DNA from 2 places in the Zavarzinia sp. genome. Region 1 is predicted to be linked to the other one. Evidence: predicted binding sites of a transcription regulator. Region 1 holds the regulator's gene; the other holds the start of a gene.

What was found. The regulator HrcA, encoded in region 1, represses chaperone genes, less so after heat shock. The targets are predictions, from matches to a motif close to GTTAGCACTCNCCNNNGGNGAGTGCTAAC.
Region 2: the regulator HrcA is predicted to act here: its motif matches at 7,362-7,390, upstream of groES (co-chaperone GroES).

The regions. Positions count from the first base shown of each region.
Region 1 covers NZ_JBAQRT010000034.1:2,139-8,034, reverse strand. Annotated here, with positions in the region: gene dnaK (molecular chaperone DnaK) at 1-1,852, opposite strand, end outside; gene WAZ62_RS01750 (hypothetical protein) at 2,091-2,450, shown strand; gene grpE (nucleotide exchange factor GrpE) at 2,463-3,035, opposite strand; gene hrcA (heat-inducible transcriptional repressor HrcA) at 3,054-4,088, opposite strand; gene WAZ62_RS01735 (hypothetical protein) at 4,261-4,467, shown strand; gene WAZ62_RS01730 (hypothetical protein) at 4,693-5,502, opposite strand; gene WAZ62_RS01725 (TAXI family TRAP transporter solute-binding subunit) at 5,670-5,896, shown strand, end outside.
Region 2 covers NZ_JBAQRT010000343.1:14,317-30,190, reverse strand. Annotated here, with positions in the region: gene WAZ62_RS20020 (hypothetical protein) at 525-713, shown strand; gene WAZ62_RS20015 (PaaI family thioesterase) at 718-1,143, opposite strand; gene WAZ62_RS20010 (hypothetical protein) at 1,247-1,879, shown strand; gene WAZ62_RS20005 (toxic anion resistance protein) at 1,942-3,060, shown strand; gene WAZ62_RS20000 (hypothetical protein) at 3,068-3,640, shown strand; gene WAZ62_RS19995 (hypothetical protein) at 3,683-4,060, shown strand; gene WAZ62_RS19990 (exopolysaccharide biosynthesis protein) at 4,067-4,699, opposite strand; gene rodA (rod shape-determining protein RodA) at 4,705-5,850, opposite strand; gene WAZ62_RS19980 (DUF423 domain-containing protein) at 5,936-6,310, opposite strand; gene WAZ62_RS19975 (N-acetylmuramoyl-L-alanine amidase family protein) at 6,310-7,125, opposite strand; gene groES (co-chaperone GroES) at 7,440-7,757, shown strand; gene groL (chaperonin GroEL) at 7,805-9,445, shown strand; gene WAZ62_RS19960 (hypothetical protein) at 9,653-10,135, shown strand; gene WAZ62_RS19955 (EAL domain-containing protein) at 10,142-13,567, opposite strand; gene WAZ62_RS19950 (AraC family transcriptional regulator) at 13,774-14,844, opposite strand; gene WAZ62_RS19945 (AMP-binding protein) at 14,956-15,874, shown strand, end outside.

The sequences.
Region 1 (5,896 bases):
CGGCCGAGGCGCCGGCACCCGCCGCCGCGCCCTGGGCCTTTTCCGCTTCCGCCTTGTAGATGGCCTCGCCGATCTTCATCGCCGCATTGGCGAGGGCTTCGGTCCTGGTCTTGATCGCCTCGACATCCTCGCCGGCAAGGACGCCGCGCAGATCGGCGACCGCCGCATCGACCGCCGCCTTGTCACCGGCGTCGATCTTGTCGGCATGTTCGGTCAGGTTCCGCTCGGTCGAATGGATCAGGCCTTCGGCGCCATTGCGGGCCTCGACCAGTTCCTTCTTCTTCTTGTCCTCGGCGGCATGGGCCTCGGCGTCCTTCACCATCTTCTCGATGTCGGCATCGGAAAGACCGCCCGAGGCCTGGATGCGGATCTGCTGTTCCTTGCCGGTGCCCTTGTCCTTGGCCGAGACCTGGACGATGCCGTTGGCGTCGATGTCGAAGGTCACCTCGATCTGCGGCGCGCCGCGCGGCGCCGGCGGAATGCCCATCAGGTCGAACTGGCCGAGCAGCTTGTTGTCCGCCGCCATCTCGCGCTCGCCCTGGAAGACCCGGATCGTCACCGCGCTCTGATTGTCATCGGCGGTGGAGAAGGTCTGGCTCTTCTTGGTCGGGATCGTCGTATTGCGCTCGATCAGGCGGGTGAAGACGCCGCCCAGGGTCTCGATGCCGAGCGACAGCGGCGAGACGTCGAGCAGCAGCACGTCGCGGACGTCGCCCTGCAGCACGCCGGCCTGGATGGCGGCGCCCATGGCAACGACTTCGTCCGGGTTCACGCCCTTGTGGGGCTCCTTGCCGAAGAAGCTCTTCACGATTTCCTGGATTTTCGGCATCCGGGTCATGCCGCCGACGAGGACAACCTCGTCGATCTGGCCGGCCGACAGGCCGGCGTCCTTCAGGGCCTTCTGGCAGGGCTCGATGGTGCGCTGGACGAGATCGTCCACGAGGCTCTCGAACTTGGCGCGGGTCAGGCGCAGGGTCAGATGCTTCGGGCCGGTCGCATCGGCGGTGATGAACGGCAGGTTCACCTCGGTCTGCATCGCCGACGACAGCTCGATCTTGGCCTTTTCCGCGGCCTCCTTCAGGCGCTGCAGGGCGAGCTTGTCCTTGCGAAGATCAATGCCGCCGTTCTCGCGCTTGAATTCGTCGGCCAGATAGTCGACGAGGCGCATGTCGAAATCTTCACCGCCGAGGAAAGTGTCGCCATTGGTCGACTTCACCTCGAACACGCCGTCGCCGATCTCGAGCACCGAGACGTCGAACGTGCCGCCGCCGAGGTCATAGACCGCGATCACCTTGCCGTCCTGCTTGTCGAGGCCATAGGCGAGGGCCGCCGCGGTCGGCTCGTTGATGATGCGCAGCACTTCGAGGCCGGCGATGCGGCCGGCGTCCTTGGTCGCCTGGCGCTGGGCGTCGTTGAAATAGGCGGGGACCGTGATCACGGCCTGGGTGACGGTCTCGCCCAGGAAAGATTCGGCGGTTTCCTTCATCTTCTGCAGGATGAAGGCGGAAACCTGGCTGGGGCTGTATTTGGTGCCGCGAATATCGACCCAGGCATCGCCATTGTCCGCCTTGACGATATTATAGGGCACCATGCCCTTGTCCTTCTGGGTCATCGGGTCGTTGAACGAGCGGCCGATCAGGCGCTTGATCGCGAACAGCGTGCCTTCGGGATTGGTGACGCCCTGACGCTTGGCCGCCTGGCCGATCAGGCGTTCGCCATCGCCGGAAAAGCCGACCATGGACGGGGTGGTGCGAGCGCCCTCCGCGTTCTCGAGCACCTTGGGCTTGGCGCCATCCATGATCGCGACGCAGGAATTGGTGGTGCCAAGGTCGATACCGATAACCTTACCCATGACTCTCTCCTTTTCGGCAGGCATCGGCGGCCCGAACGGCACCGGCAATGCCCCCTGATTTCCGGGAACGGGCGAAGGAGGCCGAAAATGCCCCCGTTCGCGCTGTGGCTTATATAGGGCGGGATTTTTGAGGCCGCAACGGGCGGCAAGAGGTTCCGTGATTTGCGTGATGAAAAAAACGTCAGCGCCGCCGCTCTTGCCTCGAACCCCGCCCCGAAGGCAGGCTGAACGGGGATCGATGGCGGTATCGGCGGGGGTGGCGGTGAAGACGGTGCAGCACGACACGGCCTTGTTCGAAGCCGTTTTCCTTGAAGCCGCGACGATCGACCCGGAAGTCCGCCGGGGGAGCATGTTCGGTTGTCCGGCGGTCTATCACGGCCGTCGCATGGCGCTTTGCGTCTTCGGCACCGAGATCGCGCTGCGGGTTCCGCAAGCGGTGGCGAGCGCGGCGGTCGACACGGGCCGCGCCCATCCGTTCCAGCCCTTCGGCCGCAGCCGGATGCGGGAATGGATCGCGCTCGAGGGCGGAATCGCCACCCTCGAGCGCCATCGCGACCTTGCCGTGGCCGCCATCGCCTTCGCCCGCGACAACGGCTGAGGCTGGTCGCGGTTACGCCGTCTGGTCGACCGGGGCGACCGGGGCCTCGGCCTTGGCGACGCCGACCTTGGCCGCGCGCAGCAGGCGGTCGTGGATCTGGTAGCCGGTCTGCACCACCTGGATGATGGCGCCGCCCGGCTGGCCGGTACCGGGGATCTCGAACAGGACTTCGTGCTTGTTCGGGTCCGCCTTCTCGCCCAGGGCCGGGGCGATGCGGGTGATTGAGGCCTTTTCGAAGGCGGACAGCAACTCGCGCTCAGTCATCTCGACGCCGGCCAGCAGGTTGGCCACCGCCTCGTCGCCGGTGCGAGCCTCGGCCGGCACGGCCTCGATCGCGCGGCGCAGGTTGTCGGCGACCGAGGTCAGGTCGCGGGCGAATTTGGTCACGGCATATTTCGCCGTGTCCTCGCGCTCGCGCTCGCTCCGGCGGCGGATGTTCTCCGCCTCGGCGAAGGCGCGCAGCAGCTTGTCCTTGAGGTCGGCGACTTCGGCCTGCAGGCTCTCGACCGTGGGGCCGGCGGGGGGCTCGGCCGGGGCTTGAGCGTCGGTCGGGGTCGGGTCGATGTTTTCGGTCTCGGTCGTCATTTCGGGTCCACGATACAATCAGGTCATCAGGCGGCCGATCATCCTCGCGGTGTAATCCACCATGGGGATGACGCGCCCGTAATTCACTCTCGTCGGCGCGATCACGCCGATCATGCCGACGATCCGCTCGTCCTTGCGCCGGAAGGGCGCGACGATGAGGGACGAGCCGGACAGGCTGAACAGCTTGTTCTCCGAACCGATGAAGATGCGCACCCCATCGGCGTCCTGCGCCAGCTCCATCAGTTGGAGCACGTCGCGTTTGGATTCAAGATCGTCGAACAATTGCCGCACCCGCTCGAGATCCGCAAGCGCGGTGAGATCGTCCAGCAGCCGGGCGCGGCCGGAAACGATCAGCGTGTTGCGTTCCTCGTCCCCCGCCCAGGTGGCAAGGCCCGCCTCCACCACCTTGGCGGCGAGCAGGTCGAGTTCGGCGCGGCGCTCGTCGATCTCGCTCAGGATCCGGCTGCGCCCCTCGGCCATGGTGCGGCCGCCGAGCCGGGCGGACATGTAGTTCGAGGCTTCCTGCAGCGCGCTGGGGGTCAGGCCCGCCGGCACCTCGACGATGCGGTTCTCGACCGAGCCGTCTTCCGAGACCAGCACGGCCAGCGCCCGCCCGGGGCCGAGATAGACGAATTCGACATGGGACAGCGCCTTGTCCGTCTTCGGCGCGACGACGAGGCCGGCGCATTGCGACAGGCCGGACAGCTGTTTCGTCGCCTCGGTCAGCAGGTCCTCGACCGATTTGCCGGCGGCGGCACCATGGGCCTCGATCGAGCGGCGCTCGTCCTCGGTCAGATTGCCAAGTTCAAGGAAACTGTCGACGAAGATGCGAAGCCCGGCCTGGGTCGGCATCCGCCCGGCCGAGGCATGGGGGGAATAAAGCAGGCCGGCATGTTCCAGATCCTGCATCACATTGCGGATCGACGCCGGCGACAGCGCGATGCCCAGGCGCTGGGCCAGGGTGCGCGAGCCGACCGGCTCGCCCGTCTCGAGGTAAGCCTCGACGATGGTGCGGAAGATCTGGCGTGAACGCTCGTTCAGCTCCTGGATCATTCCCGTTTCCTGACATGGTGCTTGAGCCCCGCACTGTAGGAAGTGGGGGAGGGGGCGTCAATCAGCGCGCCGCTTCCCCGGGGGGCAAGGGGTGGAGGGGCAAGGGGTGGACTCGCCGCGCGGACAGGCGTTCACTACCCGTCCCCAAGACGAACACAGACGGAGTCACGCCATGACCTACTGGGACGTCCTCGCCCGCGACCGGGCCAACCGCGAAACCGCCGCCGCCCTCTCGCCCATCCTGCGCGCCGCCGGCCCCGCCAAACCCACTCCCGTCCTCGCCGACGCCGACCGCACCATCGCGGCCTTACGCGAAACCGTGACGGTGCAGGCGAGGGAAATCGCGAAGCTGAAGGCGGAGATCGCCGCCCAGCATTGAGGGGGGAGGGGTGCAAAATCGGCTGTGGCGGGCCAGACAAGGCCCGCCACGCTGCAGCGAGAGTATACTAAATGTGAGGATTCAATATTAAGTCGCTAGTGTATCGGGGCCGCCCAATTTGGGTACCGTGCCCCGAATGCGCTCCCGTTACCATGTCTCTGCTGGAGGGGCGGGGGCGATTCTGTGACGTAATACCACCATATCGCCAGCCTCGTCGGCTGTTAATCAGAGGCCCAATTTGAGCTCAAGGCTCACGGAGTCAGTTGGTAGACCAGAAATCTCGGCGATTTTCATTCGAGCAAACGTCAATATATCAGAAATTGTTCGAAAGTTATATTCAGTTGTATTTTTATCATTGAATATTATTTCTGTATTAACAATTTTATCTTCATGAATAATATTATTTTCGTCTGCCTCTAGGCTATCAATTGTAAAATGTGCGATTGCAGGATAATCCGCCGCAAGTCCGTTACCAACATGACTTGCCATTTTATTGTTGTCTTTATCGAGCATAATCCACATGCCGTAATTATCGCGCACGGTGTGCCCATTGCTGATACGGGCTGCATAAGAAGCATTAAAGCGATTTCGTACTTCATCCGCTGGGAAAATATAAACATCGATGCTCTGAGGATTTTCGCGGTCATTAACGGCCGACACCAATACGAGATCGACATCGTCTAGCGTTTTCCATCGAGTGCCATTCTCAAGCGGCGGGAATGCAATCCAGCGATCCTGCGTTGTCCGGATGCTAAGAATCTTGGTCTCGCCGTTTTTTGTCGCCTCGTAAGTGTTGGAAAGGCCTCGGCCTGGTTGGCGCTTAAGTGAATAGCCTGCTTGTTCCGCCCCCTTGATTGCGCCGCGCACCATGAGGTGCCACGCCGTGTTGGGGTTCATCTGCTTCAATCTGCTCGCCATAATTAGTGCCTCGATAATTTGTTTTGGAAATGGCATCGGGTTAGGATGCCTATACAGAATACACGGATTAAATGGTTTGGCAACACCGTTTGTGCACGAAGCCAATATAAGATCCACGTATAACTCATTGCGTGCGTCAGCAAGGGGGCGAATTGAGGGGGCGCACTCCAATAGTGTCCCCACATTACCCCCCACCCACGCCCTATTGATCCGCCACCGATCCCCTACAAGCATCGCTTGGGGAAACGGGGGATCGGCCATGAGGGGAATGATTCGGTCTGGTCGTGGCGGCTGTGTTGGCGCTGGGGCTCGGTCCGGCACGGGCGGAGGAGAGCCGGTATTTCTCGATCGCGACGGCGGAGGAGGCGGGCACCTATTTTCCCGTCGGGCAGGCGCTCGTGGCGGCGGTGAGCGCGCCGCCGGGGTTGGTGGTCTCGGCCGTATCGTCCAACGGCTCCATCGCCAATGTCGAAACGATCACAGGCGGCGGGGCGAAGTCGGGTCCCGTGCA
Region 2 (15,874 bases), on a different contig from region 1:
AAAGTGCAAACTTTGACGAATGACAAGGTTCGGCGGGCGCGCTATCAAACCCGGGCGTGTGAGCCCTTATGCACGCAGCCCGCGAATTTCGACGGGCCGACTTGATGGCGTCGATTGTTCAGTCGACGCCATTATTTTTGGATCGGGCCATGCTGGAAATGCGCAAAAAAATGCCCGCCGTTCGAGGGCCAGAGTGAACGGCGGGCTTTAAGTATGGGCCGCGTCGAAAGCTGCAACCGGGGGCCGAAGCCCCTGATGGCAACCCGACGTTGCGCTGCGGCCGTTCCGATCAAGCAAGCGGAGGAGAGATCGCTTCACTTATCGGCGTGGCAACATAAGAAGGCGATTCTTATTATGCTGCCATACGACCTTGGTATGAGCACGATTGACGCAGGGGAATCAAGGACTTTTGGTGGCGGGCCCGGAGCTTGTCCAATCTGGCGGGAGGCTGGCCACGACGCTGGCGCGGGGCACCGTTTGGCTTTACCCTGCGCAGGCACATTCGCCACAGTCGGAAGGCAGTCATGGCCGGAATCGCCAATTATGTCTGGGCCGCCCTCTACGACTGGCTGATCACCCGGTCGGACCTGCCGCCCGTCGAGATCCGCAATTCCTTCGATGACCTCATCGATCAGGCCCAGACAACCCATGGTTTGCTGGTGATCGGCGGTGTGCTCGTCGTCGCCTGGCTGGCCTTTCGCGTCTTTCGCTGAACCGTCAGCGCGGCGGAATCGAATAGGTGCCGGTCGCGTGGGCGACCAGTTCCGGGTCGCCTTCCGAGTAAAGCGAGACTTCCCCGATGACGAGGCGGCTGCCGAACTTCAGCGCGCGGCTTTCGGCGATCATGTCGCGGGGGCCGGGCTTGCGCAGGAAATTGATGTTCAGGTTGGTCGTCACCGCGAGGGCGACCGGGCCGAGGGTGCCCAGCACCATGGCATAGAGGCCGCAATCGGCGAGCTGGAACATGCTGGGGCCGGAAATCGTGCCGCCCGGGCGCAGATGCCTTGTGTCGAAGGGCAGCCGGCAGCGCGAGAAGCCGGGCGCGGTTTCCTCGACCCTGATGTGCATCGCCTGTTCGAACACCTGTTCCAGAAACCCCTGGACTTCATCCGCGTTCATGGCCGCCTGTGCCGGCAAGGACATGGTTTCCCCCATCGCTTATGATCGTTGCTGCGACAAAATAGGCGGGCGGGCAGGGCGCCGCCAGTCTTGCCTTGGCATGGCGCTTCGGCATAAAGCACGGGTCATGATCCTGTCGCGTGTCGATATCGCCGATCTTCCGGCCCTCCGCGCCGCCTTCGACGCCCATCTCGAAGCCGAGGCGCCCTGGGCGCGGGCCGCCTTCGCCTTCGTCATGGACAGCGCGGCGCTGATCCCCCTCGGCGTCGATACCGCCGAGTACCGCGACCAGGCGGTGCGTCTTGCCCATGCCTTTGGCCTCGAGACCCTGGACGAGGCGCCGCAGCAGGCCTTTTCCTGGGACGGCCGCTTCCTCCGCACCCGCTCGGAAGCCAGCGTGATCGTCCACGAGGTCACGCATTATCTGGTCTCCCCGCCCGAGCGGCGCGGGCTTCTGGATTTCGGCCTCGGCGCCGGACCCGAGTCGGGCCGGGTCGAGGAGGCGAATGCCGCTCTCTGCACCGATTTCGCGACGCGGGAGGAGGAGGAGACCCAGGCCTCCCTCCTCGGCATCCTGTGGGAAGTGGAACTGGGCCAGCCGGGCATTCTCGCCTTTCTCGAACAGAACTGGCTGGAAGGCTGGCACCGGCCGACCGCCGCCCGCCATTTCGTCCGCCATCTCGACCTGCTGGTGAAGGCGGGCCTTGCCCATGCCGATGGCCACCCGGTCGCGCCGCCTTCGGGCGTTCAGGCGGCCTGACCTCGCTTCGGCCGGGCCGGCCCGCTATAGTGCGGCCATCGCCTATTGCCGGAGATGCGTGAATGTCCAACTCCCCCGTGGTGCCGCAGCCGTCGAAGAACATCGAGCTGGCGCAGACCGAGCTGTCGCGCAGCCCGTCGCCCTCGGTCGCGCTGGAGCCCGCGGATGCCGCGCTCGTGACCGGGATCAAGCAGGGGATCGATATCACCGACAGTGCCGCCGTCCTGCAGTTCGGCACCAAGGTCCAGACCGGCATCGCCGAATTCGCCGATGGCATCCTGAAGACCGTCGCGGCCAAGGATTCGGGGGTGGTGGGGGAAACCCTGTCCGATCTTCTGATGAAGGTGCGCGGCCTGGACGCGGAAAGCCTGAACAAATCGCCGGGCTTCATCGGCCGGCTGTTCGGCAGCGCGACCCATGAGGTCGGAAAATTCCTCGGCCGCTACGAGAAGGTGGCGAGCCAGATCGATCGTATCGTCCTGAAGCTCGAGGAGGCGAAGGACCAGTTGCTGCGCGATGTCGTGATGCTCGACATGCTGTTCGAGCGGAACCTCGAGAATTTCCGGGCGCTCAACCTGCATATCCGCGCCGGCGAGGAATTGCTGGCCGACATGCGGACGAATGTGCTGCCGGCGCTGGAAGCCGCCGCCCATGATCCCGATCCCGGCCTCGCCCAGGTGAACGCCCAGAAGCTGGCGGATGCCCGCCAGGCCTTCGACCGCTTCGAGAAGAAGCTGCAGGACCTGCGCCTGTCCAAGACCGTCACCTTGCAGACCATGCCGCAGATCCGCCTGATCCAGGGCAACGACACGGTTTTGGTCGAGAAGATCCAGTCCTCGATCCTGAACACGATCCCGATCTGGAAGAACCAGATGGTCATCGCCATCTCGATCGCCCGCTCGCAAGGGGCGCTGGAATTGCAGCGGGAAGTCACCAACACGACGAACGACCTCCTGCGCAAGAATGCCGAGATGCTGAAGCAGGGCACCATCGGCGTCGCCCGCGAGGCGGAACGCGGCATCGTCGACATCGAAACCCTGCAAACCGTGAACCGCGATCTGATCTCGACCATCGACGAAGTGATGAAGATCCAGGCCGAAGGCCGCGGCCGGCGCCAGCAGGCGGAGGGCGAACTCCTGAAGATCGAATCCGAGCTGAAGGCCCGGCTGATCCGCGGCTGAGGGCGGCATGGATCTGATCCGGCATGTCCTGTCGGGCCTTGGCGGCGGTATCGCCTTCCTGATCTTCTACCTGGGGCTTGGCGACGCGCCGTCCCTGTCGATCGGGGCGGGGCTCGCCGCCTATGGCGCCGTGCAGCTGATCTTCCGGGCCCTGGCGCCGGGCGCGCCAACGGGCAGCGCGGCCGTCGACATATTGACCGTCGCCGACGGTCATCTCGACGCCATCAACCATCTCGCCGGGGTGGCGCCGCCCGCTCTCGCCGCGCGTCTGCGCCGGCTGGAGGATGTGGCGCTGCCCGTCGTCTACCGGGTGCAGGAACATCCCGAGAATGCCATGGACCAGCGCCGCTTGCTCACCTTCTACCTCGGCCTTGGCCGGCGGCTGGGTGAGCATGGGCAGCGGCTTTATCAGCTGCGGGGCGCGGACCACCCCAGTCTTGCCAGAATCGGCGCCATGCTGGACGAGGTGACGGGGGCTTTCACCGCCAGGGCCGAATCGGCCAAGGCGGTGGAGCTCGCCCGGCTGGAAACGGAACTGGCGGTGCTGGAGCGCAGCCTTGAAGCAGAACGCGGCGCCTGACCGCCGCGCGAGGATATGAGGGAGAGTCCAGGAATGAAGTTCATGATCCGCAGGTTTGCCCTTGGTGCCGGCCTGGCTGTCGCCCTTGCCGCGCCGGCCTTCGCCCAGGCGGGACTGGACCTGACCGGCAATTATCTCGTCACCGGCCAGAACGGCGGCGAACAGGGCACCTATGCCGCCGATGTCGCGGTGACGCTGGAAGGCGATGTCTATCATCTGGCCTGGGATGCTCAGGGCCAGAAGGTCGATGGCGTCGGGCTTCGCCTCGGCGATACGCTGGCGGTGACCTGGCAGGATCCGGCGACCAGGGAAGCGGCGGTCGCCGTCTATATCATGATGCCCGATGGCGGGCTGAAGGGCCGCTGGGCGCCGATCGGCGCCAAGACCGCCGGCACCGAGGAATGGACCCGCAAGCCCTGAGGCTTCTCAGATGGCGCCGCCCAGCCAGCCGCTGAGCGCGTCCCACGACAGCACGCTCATATAGGCGAGGAAGCCGAGGGCGGCGATGCCGCCGATGATCCCGATCGAGGTCATCAAACCGTCCTGTTCGATGAGGCCGAGGGCCAGGAACAGGATGGCGAAGGAAATCGGGATATTGGTGAAGGGGATGGGGCTCGCCAGCATCAGGCCGAGCAGGGCGATCAGGATGCCCACCATCCGCTCGGCCATCGGCCCCGTGAGCAGGGGCAGCCGGGGCTTCAGCACTTTCTCCATCCGCCCGATCACCGGCAGGCCGCCGCGCACGACCTTGCGCAGGTCTTCCGTCGCGATGGTCCGGGCCAGGATGCGCTTCGGTAGCCAGGGCCGGGGCAGGCCGCCGACCATCTGCAGGGCGATGACGGCGATCGGAAAGCCGGCGATGGCCGACAGGCCGGGCGGCGCGATCGGCAGGCAGGTCGGCAGCGCCAGCAGCAGGATCAGGAGGCCGAAGCCGCGTTCCGCCAGCATGTCGACGATGGCGCCGATGGAAATCCGCTCTTCCGACCAGCCAAAGGCCATGACCACCAGGGTCTCGGCCGCGGTCGGCTCGCGAAATACGCTGGAACGGTGTTTCTTCATCACATTCAACTGTGGTCGAGACGGCGTGGCATTCGTCGCTCGCGGTGCACGGACACGGACAGGATCAGGCCGACGCCGATCATCAGCGTCATGGTCGCCGATCCGCCGTAGGAGACGAGGGGCAGCGGAATGCCGACCACCGGGATGAGGCCCATCACCATCGACAGGTTGATGAAGACATAGAGGAACAACTGCGTGCCGATACCGAGCGCGACCAGCCGGCCGAACTGGTGGCGCGAGCCAAGGCCGATCGCCAGCGCGTAGCCGAAGACGCAGATGTAGAGAAGGATCAGCAGCAAGCCCCCGATCATGCCGAATTCCTCGGCCAGCTGGGGAAAGATGAAGTCGGTATGGACTTCCGGCACGAAGCGCAGCTGGCTCTGGGTGCCGAGCAGATAACCCTTGCCGAAGACCCCGCCCGAGCCGAGCGCGATCATCGACTGCAGGATGTTGTAGCCGGCGCCCAGCGGGTCGGCTTCGGGGTTCAGGAAGGTCAGCACCCGGCGGCGCTGATAGTCATGCATGAATTCCCAGACGATGGGCAGGGCGCCGAGGCCGGCGGCGATGACGATGCCGAATTTCCACAGCCTCACCCCGGCCAGGAAGAAGATGGCGCCCGAGCCGGCGAGCAGCAGGGTCGCCGTGCCGAGGTTCGGTTGCTTCAGCACGAGGGCGACCGGCGCCAGCACCATCAGCAGCGGCACGATCAGCACGCTCGGCCGGCCGATCTGTTCCGGCATCACGCCATGAAAATAGCGCGCGAGGGCGAGCACGAGGGCCAGCTTCATGATTTCGGACGGCTGGATCTGGAAGAATCCAAGGTCGATCCAGCGCTGCGCGCCCATGCCGATCGAACCCATGACCTCGACCCCGACCAGCCCGGCCAGCGTGACGCCATAAAGGAAATAGGCGTAGCGGGCATAGACGGAGATATCGATCAGGGCGACGACGACCATGACCCCAAGGCCAATGATGAAGCGCACCAGCTGCCGCCCAGCCCAGGGATCCCATTTGCCGCCCGCGCTGGAATAGAGCATGGCGACGCCGATCGCCGCGATGGCGATGACGAGAAGCACGAGGCCCCAGTTGATCGAGAGAAGACGCGACCCCAGGGGGATGCGGTCGCCTTCACGGCTGGAATAGACGCTCAAGGCGCGGGTCCGATGTTCCGGTTTGTCTGGCTTGCCCCGTTCTAGACCGAAACGGCTGGCAGCGCAAAGCCAAGCGGCGGGAAGATCAGCGACGGTGGATCGCGGCGCTGACCAGCAGCCAGCCCCAGCCGATCAGCATCATGGTGCCGCCGATGGGGGCGACCATGCCAAGGCGAAGCTCCGCGAGGGCGATGGCATAGAGGGCGCCGCCAAAGACGAGGGCGCCGACGGCAAGGGCGAGGGGCGCGGCAACCGAGACGATGCCCCGCTCCACCAGCCACAGGGCGCCCAGGGTCGCCGCGGCGTGGATCATCTGGTAGAGGCTGGCGGTCTGGACGAGGGCGAGCTGGTCGGGCGTCGCCGTCGCCTTCAGGCCATGGGCGGCGAAGGCGCCGAGCCCCACGCCCAGCAGCCCGTCGAGCGCGGCGATGATGATGGCGAGGCGAAACAGCGGCGACATCAGCCGACCGTGACCGCGCCGGTGAAGGCCTCGGCCAGAACGGTGGCGATCCTCGACCGGCTCTTGACCGAGGTCAGCAGCAACTCGTCGTTGGTATTGGACAGGAAGCCGGTCTCGATCAGCACGGCCGGCACATCCGGCACCTTCAGCACGGCGAAATTGGCCGAGCGCCGGGGATTGTCGAGGAGGCGCAGCTTGGCGCCCGCGGTCTTGACGATATGGGCCTTGCGGGCGAGGGCGGTGTTCAGGGAATGGCGCCGCGACAGGTCGAACAGGATGGCGGCGACCTGCGGGTCCGACACGCCGATGTCGAAGCCATGCAACAGATCGGCGGCATTCTCGCGGTCGGCGATGGCGGCGGCGAGGCCGTCGGAAGCCTTTTCCGACAGGGTATAGGCCGACAGGCCGCGGGCATCCGGGTTCGGCGCCGAATCGGCATGGATCGAGACGAAGAAATCGGCCTTGGCCGTCTGGGCCTTGGCCGCGCGCTCCTGCAGGGGGACGAAGACGTCCCGCGTGCGGGTCAGCACCGCCTTGCAGCGGCCGCCGGCCTCGATCCGGGCGGCGATCCGCTTGGCGAGGTCGAGGGTGATGTCCTTCTCGAAGACGCCGCTCGGCCCGATGGCGCCGGGGTCGTGACCGCCGTGACCAGGGTCGATCATGATCACGGGCAGGGCGCGCGGCGGCGCCGGCTTTCGCGTGGGCACGGGCATCCGCTCGCCCAGGGTACCGGCGATGGCTTCCGCGGCGCCGCCCGAGAGAAGGAACGGCAGGCCGAGCCCGAGGCGCAGAATGTCGCGACGATCCATGCTCATGAGACCATTCGGCCGAAGCCCTGATGGATGTAAGCCCCAACACATCATGCCGGCACGGGCGCGAGCCTGTCCGACATTTGCCATCAATGCCAGAAAATTCCCTCAGATTCAAGTGCTTGTCACAGGGCACTCAGATTCCGATGGAAGCGCGGTGGCCCAATGTGCGGTTGCCGCACGGAAAATATGAGCCCGGCGCCTTGACAGGGCCGGGGGCTACGCCTAACTCTGCAACGTCCGTTGGCACTCGCCAATTGGGAGTGCTAACAACGTGGCCGGTATAAACAGGCCTTTGTCTATTCCTAGAGGAGGTTCCCATGAGCTTTCGGCCCCTGCATGACCGTGTCCTGGTCAAGCGCATCGAAGCAGAAGAGAAGACCAAGGGCGGGATCATCATCCCCGACACCGCCAAGGAAAAGCCGCAGGAAGGCGAAGTCGTCGCCGTCGGCTCCGGCACCCGCAACGAGAAGGGCGAACTCGTCGCTCTCGACGTGAAGGCCGGCGACCGCATCCTGTTCGGCAAGTGGTCGGGCACGGAAATCAAGCTGGATGGCGCCGATCTCCTGATCATGAAGGAATCCGACATCCTCGGGATCCTCGAGACCACCGCCAAGAAGGGCAAGAAGGCCGCGTGAGCGGTCTCGTCCGTCTGACCCGCCAGAAGATTTGAAGGAGCGAGCCAATGGCTGCCAAGGATATCCGTTTCAACACCGACGCCCGGTCGCGCATGCTGCGCGGCGTCGAGATCCTCGCCGACGCGGTGAAGGTCACCCTCGGCCCGAAGGGTCGTAACGTCGTCATCGAGAAGTCGTTCGGCGCCCCGCGCATCACCAAGGACGGTGTCTCGGTCGCGAAGGAAATCGAACTCGCCGATCGTTTCGAGAACATGGGCGCCCAGATGGTGCGCGAAGTGGCCTCGAAGACCAACGATATCGCCGGTGACGGCACCACCACCGCGACCGTGCTCGCCGCCGCCATCGTCCGCGAAGGCTGCAAGGGCGTCGCCGCCGGCATGAACCCGATGGACCTGAAGCGCGGTATCGACCTCGCTGTCGAGGCCGTCGTCGCCGACGTCAAGAAGCAGTCGAAGAAGATCTCCGGTTCGGCCGAGATCGCCCAGGTCGGCACCATTTCCGCCAACGGCGAGAAGGCCATCGGCGACATGATCGCCAAGGCCATGGAAAAGGTCGGCAAGGAAGGCGTCATCACGGTTGAAGAGGCCAAGGGTCTCGAAACCGAACTCGACGTCGTCGAAGGCATGCAGTTCGATCGCGGCTATCTGTCGCCCTACTTCGTGACCAACGCGGAGAAGATGACCGTCGAACTCGACAACCCCTACATCCTCCTCCACGAGAAGAAGCTGTCGGGCCTCCAGGCCATGCTGCCGGTCCTCGAGTCGGTGGTGCAGTCGGGTCGTCCGCTGCTGATCATCGCGGAAGACGTCGAAGGCGAGGCTCTGGCCACGCTCGTCGTCAACAAGCTGCGCGGCGGCCTGAAGGTCGCGGCCGTGAAGGCTCCGGGCTTCGGCGATCGTCGCAAGGCGATGCTCGAGGACATCGCGATCCTCACCGGCGGCCAGGTGGTCTCCGAAGACCTCGGGATCAAGCTCGAGAACGTGAACCTCAAGATGCTCGGTCAGGCCAAGAAGATCGTCATCGACAAGGAAAACACCACGATCGTCGACGGCACCGGCAAGAAGGACCAGATCCAGGCCCGCGTCGGCCAGATCAAGGCCCAGATCGAAGAGACCTCGTCGGACTACGACCGCGAGAAGCTGCAGGAACGTCTGGCGAAGCTCGCCGGCGGTGTCGCGGTGATCAAGGTCGGCGGCTCGACCGAAGTCGAGGTGAAGGAGCGCAAGGATCGCGTCGACGACGCGCTTCACGCGACCCGCGCCGCGGTGGAAGAGGGCATCGTCCCGGGCGGCGGCTCGGCCCTGCTCTATGCCTCGCGCGTTCTCGACAAGATCTCGGTCGGCAACGAGGACCAGAAGCACGGCATCGACATCATCCGTCGCGCCCTGCTGGCCCCCGTGCGCCAGATCGCCGAAAACGCCGGCAAGGACGGCGCCGTGATCTCGGGCAAGCTGCTCGAGAACAAGGACCCGAAGATCGGCTACGACGCCCAGAACGACGTCTTCACCGACATGGTCAAGGCCGGCATCATCGACCCGACCAAGGTCGTCCGTACCGCTCTGCAGGACGCCGCTTCGGTTGCCGGCCTGCTGATCACGACGGAAGCCATGATCGCCGACAAGCCCGAGAAGAAGGCCCCCCAGATGCCGGGTGGCGACATGGGCGGCATGGGCGGCATGGATTTCTGATCCAGCCTTCCAGGCAAGTTACGGAACGGGGTCGGCGAAAGCCGGCCCCGTTTTCGTTTGGGGAAGGCGCCTGTTCAAATTCATCGGGATCATTGCAACCCGGCGGGCGTCCGGCGCATTGATGCGGCGGATGGTCCCGATGATGGTGGACCGCCGGGAGTGACGGGAATGATCAGGCAGACTTGGGTTCGGCGTTCGTTGCGGCTGATGGCAGCCGCTGTGATGGCCGGCGGCCTTTCGGCCTGTGTCGCCTATGACGACGGTTACGACGGCGGCGGTTATGGCGGCGGGAATTACGGCAATGGCGGCTATGGTGGCGGCAGCTATCGTCAACCCTATCCCAGCGGCTACGGCTATGGCGGCTCCTACAACGACGACGCGGCCCGCCGCGCGGCATGGGAGCGCCAGCGCCGCGAGCAGGAACGCCAGCGCTATGAATACGAACAGCGCCAACGCGAACAGCAGATCAAGGAACGCGACCGCGAGCGTTTTCAGCAGCAGCAACGCGAAATCGAATTGCGCCAGCAGTTGGAGCGCCAGCAGCGCGAACAGCAGCAGCAGGTCGAGAGGCGCCAGCGCGAAATGGAACAGCTGCGCAAGGCGCGCGAACGGGAATCCCAGCAGCAGGAAGAGCGTCGCCAGCGGGAACAGGAACAGGAACGCCGCCGCCAGGAACGCAACAAGCCCTGATCCGGCTCAGGCCTTCCGCGCGTCCGCCTCGTCGAGGATCTGTTCGATCGGCACGGGGCGGGCGATGGCATAGCCCTGGGCCATGTCGATGCCCATGTCGCGCAGCAGCTCCAGCGTCGCCTCGTCCTCGACGAATTCGGCGATCGTGTTGGCGCCGAACTTGTGGCCCAGGTCGTTGATGGATTCGACGATGGCGCGATCGACCGCGCTCGTCGTGATCTGCTTGATGAAATTGCCGTCGATCTTCAACTCGTCGACCGGGAACTTCCGCAAATAGGAGAAGGAGCTGAGGCCGGCGCCGAAATCGTCGAGCGTGATGCCGCAGCCGGTGGCCCTCGCGCGGGCGACGAAATCATTGGCGGCGGCCATGTTGTCGATCAGCGCCGTTTCCGTGATTTCAAAATGCAGGCGGTGGGGCTCGATGCCGCACAGCTCCAGCTCATGGCCGACGAAGGTCCACAGGTTGGGGTCGTTCAGGGAATTGGCCGACAGGTTGATGGCGAGGGCGAAGTCGCCGAGGCTGCCAAGGCGGGGGCCATAACGCCGCAAGGTGGTGCGGATGACCCAGCGATCGATCTCGCCCATCAGGTCGTAGCGCTCGGCCGCCGGAATGAAATGGCCGGGGTAAAGCAACTCGCCATTTTCACCCTGCATCCGCAGCAGGATCTCGTAATAGCGCCGGCCCGGCGTGTGATCGCTCAGATATTCGATGCGCTGGGCAAAGAGGCGGAAACGGTCGGCGGCGATGGCGGCCCTGATGCCCGAGGCGATCTGGATATCCCGGTGGTAGCGCCCGGCATCGCTTTCGTCGGCGCGATAGGTGCAGACCCGGTTGCGCCCGGTCGATTTCGCGGCATAGCAGGCGACATCCGCCCGGCTCATCAGCTCGCTGACCGCGACGCTGCCATCGGCGATCTCGGCAAGGCCGATGCTGCCGGTGACATGATAGGGCTTGCCGTCCCACGAGAAGGTCAGGGCCGAGAGGGCGCAGATGATGTTGCGGGCGACGCCCTCGGCTTCCTCGATGCTGCGATCGGCGAGGAGAATGGCGAATTCGTCGCCGCCGAGGCGCACCGTCACATCCTCTTCGCCGACGAGTTGACGGATGCAGTTCGCGACCTTGACCAGAAGGGCATTGCCGGCCTCGTGGCCGGCGCTGTCGTTCAGGATCTTGAAGCGGTCGAGATCCATGAAGGCGAGGGCGAAGCGGCGCCGCGTGGCCTGGACCTCGGCGCTGGCTTCACCCAGACGCTGTTCGAGGGCGAGACGATTGGGCAGGCCGGTCAGGACATCCTGGCGCGCCGACTGCGCCAGTTCCTGTTCGAGCGCGCGGGCCTTGGTCACGTCCTGGAACACCAGCACGGCGCCCAGAAGCTCACCCTCGGCATTGCGGATGGGCGCGGCTGAATCCTGAATGCTCAGGCGCCGGCCCTCGCGGCTGATCATGTTGGCGTCGCCCTTCATGTAATAGGGCTTCAGCGCGCGCAGGCAGGTTTCGATCGGGTTGGGCAGGTCGGCCCCGGTCGCCCCGTCGCAGATACGGAAGATTTCGGTCACCGGGAGGCCCAGGGCTTCGGCCGCGGTCCAGCCGGTCAATTGTTCGGCCACCGGATTCATGAAGGTGATCAGCGCGGACGTGTCCGTGCAGATGACCGCATCGCCGATCGAATAGAGGGTGACCCGCAGTCTTTCCTTTTCTTCGAACAGGGCGGCGGAAAGATCGCGCAGGCTTTCCTCGGCTTCCTTGCGGGCGGTGATGTCGGCATGGGTGCCGATCATCCGCGTGGCCCTGCCGCCGGCATCGCGGGAAACCACGCGGCCCCGGTCGAGAATCCAGATCCAGCGGCCATCCCGATGGCGCATCCGGAACTCGGCCGAGAACGTATCGCTGGTGCCCGTGATGCAGGCCTGATCGAGCTGCAGGGCGGCCCGGCGGTCGTCGGGATGGATCAGCTCCAGCCATTTGTTCTCGTCGTCGCCGAAGTCTTCCTGGCGCAGGCCCAGCATGGCGGTCCACATCGGCGAATAGAAGGTGTGGCCGGCGACGAGATCCCGGTCCCAGACGCCATGGCGGGCGCTTTCGAGCGCGAAGCTCCACCGGCTTTCACTTTCGCTCAGGGCGGCTTCGGCCTTCTTGCGCTGGTCGATATTCTCGACCTGGGCGATCAGGTGCCGGACCTCCCGGGACTCCGGATCGCGCGAGGCCGAGACGGCGAGATTGCACCACAGCACGCGGCCATCGCTCGTGAGGTAGCGTTTCTCCATGCGGTAACTGTCGATCACGCCTTCCAGCACCCGCTCCAGCTGGCTCTCGTCGTGCTTCAGATCTTCCGCATAGGTGATGTCGCGAAAATTGATGCCGGCCATCTCAGCCGTCGTGTAGCCCAGCATTTCGGCGAAGGAGCGGTTGCTTTCGATGATATGGCCATCGGGCGCGACGAAGGCCATGCCGATGGCGGCATTGTCCATCGCGCCGCGAAAGCGCTGTTCGCTTTCCAGCAGGGACCGGCGGCTGGCGCGATGGTCTTCAAGCAGGCGCGAAAGCGTATAGGGAACCGCCAGCAGGGCCATGGTCGGAAGATAGGCCGGCAGAAGCGCCAGGATCTGGCCCCAGTCCACGGGAATCTCGATCCGGCCGTCCACGGTCGCGATGGCCAGCAGATTGGAGATCGCGGCCGTCATCGCCATGGCGAAGCTGGACAGGCGCAACGACGCCAGCATCAGGAAAAGGGCGATGAGGACGAGCGGTGCATTGGCCCGGCCCGCGACGAATACCGCGATGAGGGTGCAGGCCACGGTAATGGCGATCACCTCGGCGATGCGCCAGCCCTCGACCATGCGCCGGGCGGCGGCGAGATCATAGGCAAAGCCGATGGGCAGGAAAATGATGGTGCCGACACAGGAGGACAGCCACCACAACCACCATATGCTCAGGAAGGGCAGGTCGCCCTGCATCAGTATCGTGGCGCTCGCCGCGACGGGAAGTCCGGTCAGCAGGGGGACGGCCGTGGCCGCGATCAGCAGGCTCCGGAATTCACCGGCGATGCCCTGCTTTCCGGCGAGGCGCTGCCGGGAGAGGCCAAGCGTTGCGCCGACATGAATGCTGATGCACAGGGCGAGGCCCACGGCGGGCAGCGGCGTCACGCCGCTGACGAGGCAAAACAGCAGGCCGGCAAGAGCGATCCCGACGATGGGGGCCGGGAGGCGCGACCAGGGACTGCGCCACAGAATGGCGACCATGGCGGCGTTGGCGAGGGAAATGGCCATGAGCACATTGCCCATGGGCGCCAGACGGGCGCCGATCAGGGCCAGCAGCAGGTAGAAAACGCCCGAACCGGTCGCGCAAGCCATCTGGCCAGCCGCCCGACGTCCGCCGCCGAGGCGGGCGAGCGCCGAAGGAGGCGACGTATCGTGCGCGGTTATACCGGTCATGGAACAAGACCCTCCGTCCCGACGAAGCCGCCAGGAGGTGAACGCAAACTGCGGAGGACGAGACAATGTGTCATTTCAAATCACGGCGCCCGGGCCTGCGCCAGGAGTGGCTACGGCAGAAGAGTTGCGGTCATACCTTTAAGGACAGGTTAAGGCGGAAGGGATGGGGCGTGGTCGCCATGCGACGAATCGCGTGGCGGGGGTGGTCACGCCGCCTCGCCCTTGTCGGTCTGGGACGGCTTTTCCGCGGTTGCCCCGCGCCTGAATTCGCCGGGCAGCATTCCCGTCCATTTCTTGAAGGCGCGATGGAACGAACTGGGATCGGCGAAGCCCAGCCGCTCGGCGATGTCGGCCACGCTGTTGCCGCTGTCGGTCAGGCAGCGGATGGCGAGATCGCGCCGCAGCGAGTCCTTGATCGCCTGATAATTCTGTCCTTCACCGTCGAGCCGGCGGCGCAGGGTCGAAGGGGACATGTGAAGTCCCGCCGCCAGACTGTCGAAATCCGGCCATTCCGCGACCGCGACACGGCGCAGGCTGCGGCGGATATGAACCGTCAGGCTGTCGTTGGAGCGGTATTTGACCAGGATGTTGGCGGGCGCGCGGCGCAGGAAGCTCTTCAACTCGGCCTCGCTGCGCTTCACCGGCAGATCGAGGGTCGCCGCGTCGAATTCCAGCCGGGTGCGGGCGCGGCCAAAGCGCAGGTCGTGGGTAAAGAGGGTGCGATAGTCGTCGATATAGGGCGGCTCGGCGCAGCGGAATTCCGCCGCCGTCACCGGGATGCGCCGGCCGGCCAGCCAGCAGGTCAGGCCGTGGGTGACCAGCCAGAAGGTGCAATAGGTGAAAGCCCGCAGCGGTGCTCCGGTCTCGGCGAGGGTGATCGAGGCCCGCTCGCCCTCCCGCACCAGCCGGGGCTGGAAATCGTCGAGGATCAGCGAGATGAAGCGCAGGGCCCGGCGCAACGCCTGGCCCACGGTTTCGGCGCCATGCGCGCTGCGCGCCATCAGGGCGAAACTGCCAGGCCGCATGGGGTGGTGGTCCATGCCGAAGAATTCGCAGTTCATCGCCCGCGCCAGCTGCAGCCACAGCGCGGCGTAATAGCTGGCCGGCACCCGGGCTTCCTCATCGGCGAGCAGGGCCGGGGAGATGCCGGATGCGGCCAGGACGGCATCGACATCGAGGCCCCGCCCGCGGGCGACCACCAGCGCCTCCTCGACCAGATGAACCGATATCGTGCCGCGCTGCATCATGGCCCCGGGCCGTTCCCCCTTGTTCGACATGGCAAATTCCGTCGTCGAATTTGGAGCCTGCTGCCATTGTAGCCGTCGCGCAATGGGCTTAACCCGTTCGCCAAAGGCCGAGGGCCGGAACAAGCCAAGGGAGATGCGCCGATGAAGCGTACCTATGATTCCGTCATTGCCGGGTTTTCCGTCGCCGCGCTCGAAAAAGAGCTGTTGAAGGGTAGCCTCGCCGGCGGCCTGAACGCTTGCGTCGAATGCTGCGACGCCCATGCGGAAGGCGGCAGGATCGCCCTGCATTACGAGAGCAAGGACGGCGGCAGCGCCGACTATACGTTCGAGCAGCTGCGCGACCTGTCGGCCAAATTCGCCAATTTCCTGGTCGCCAACGGTGCCAAGCCCGGCGACCGCGTCTCGGGCCTGCTGCCTCGGACGCCGGAGCTTCTCGTCACCATCCTCGGCACCTGGCGGGCCGGCTGCGTCTACCAGCCGCTGTTCACCGCCTTCGGCTCCAAGGCGATCGAGCACCGGGTGAAGACGGCGGAAAGCCGCTTCGTCGTCACCGACCTCGGCAATCGCTCGAAGCTCGACGATGTGCCCGATTGCCCGCCGGTCCTGACCGTGGGCAAGGACGTGCCGGCCGGCGACCTGAATTTCGAGGCGGAACTGGCGAAGCAGCCGGCCAGCTTCGAGCCGGTGCTGCGCGGCCCCGACGATGCCTTCCTCCTAATGTTCACCTCGGGCACCACGGGCCTGCCCAAGGGCGTGCCGGTGCCGCTGAAGGCGCTGCTGTCTTTCGGCGTCTACATGTGCGACGCGGTCGAGCTGCTGCCCGAAGACATCTTCTGGAACATCGCCGATCCGGGCTGGGCCTATGGTCTCTACTATGCCGTCACCGGCCCCCTGCTGCTCGGCCATACGACCATGTTCTACGACGGCTCCTTCACCGTCGAATCGACCTATGGCCTGATCAAGAAGCTGGGCATCACCAATCTGGCCGGCTCGCCCACCGCCTACCGCCTGCTGATCGCGGCCGGGCCGGAAGCCGCCGCGCCGATCAAGGGCCAGCTGC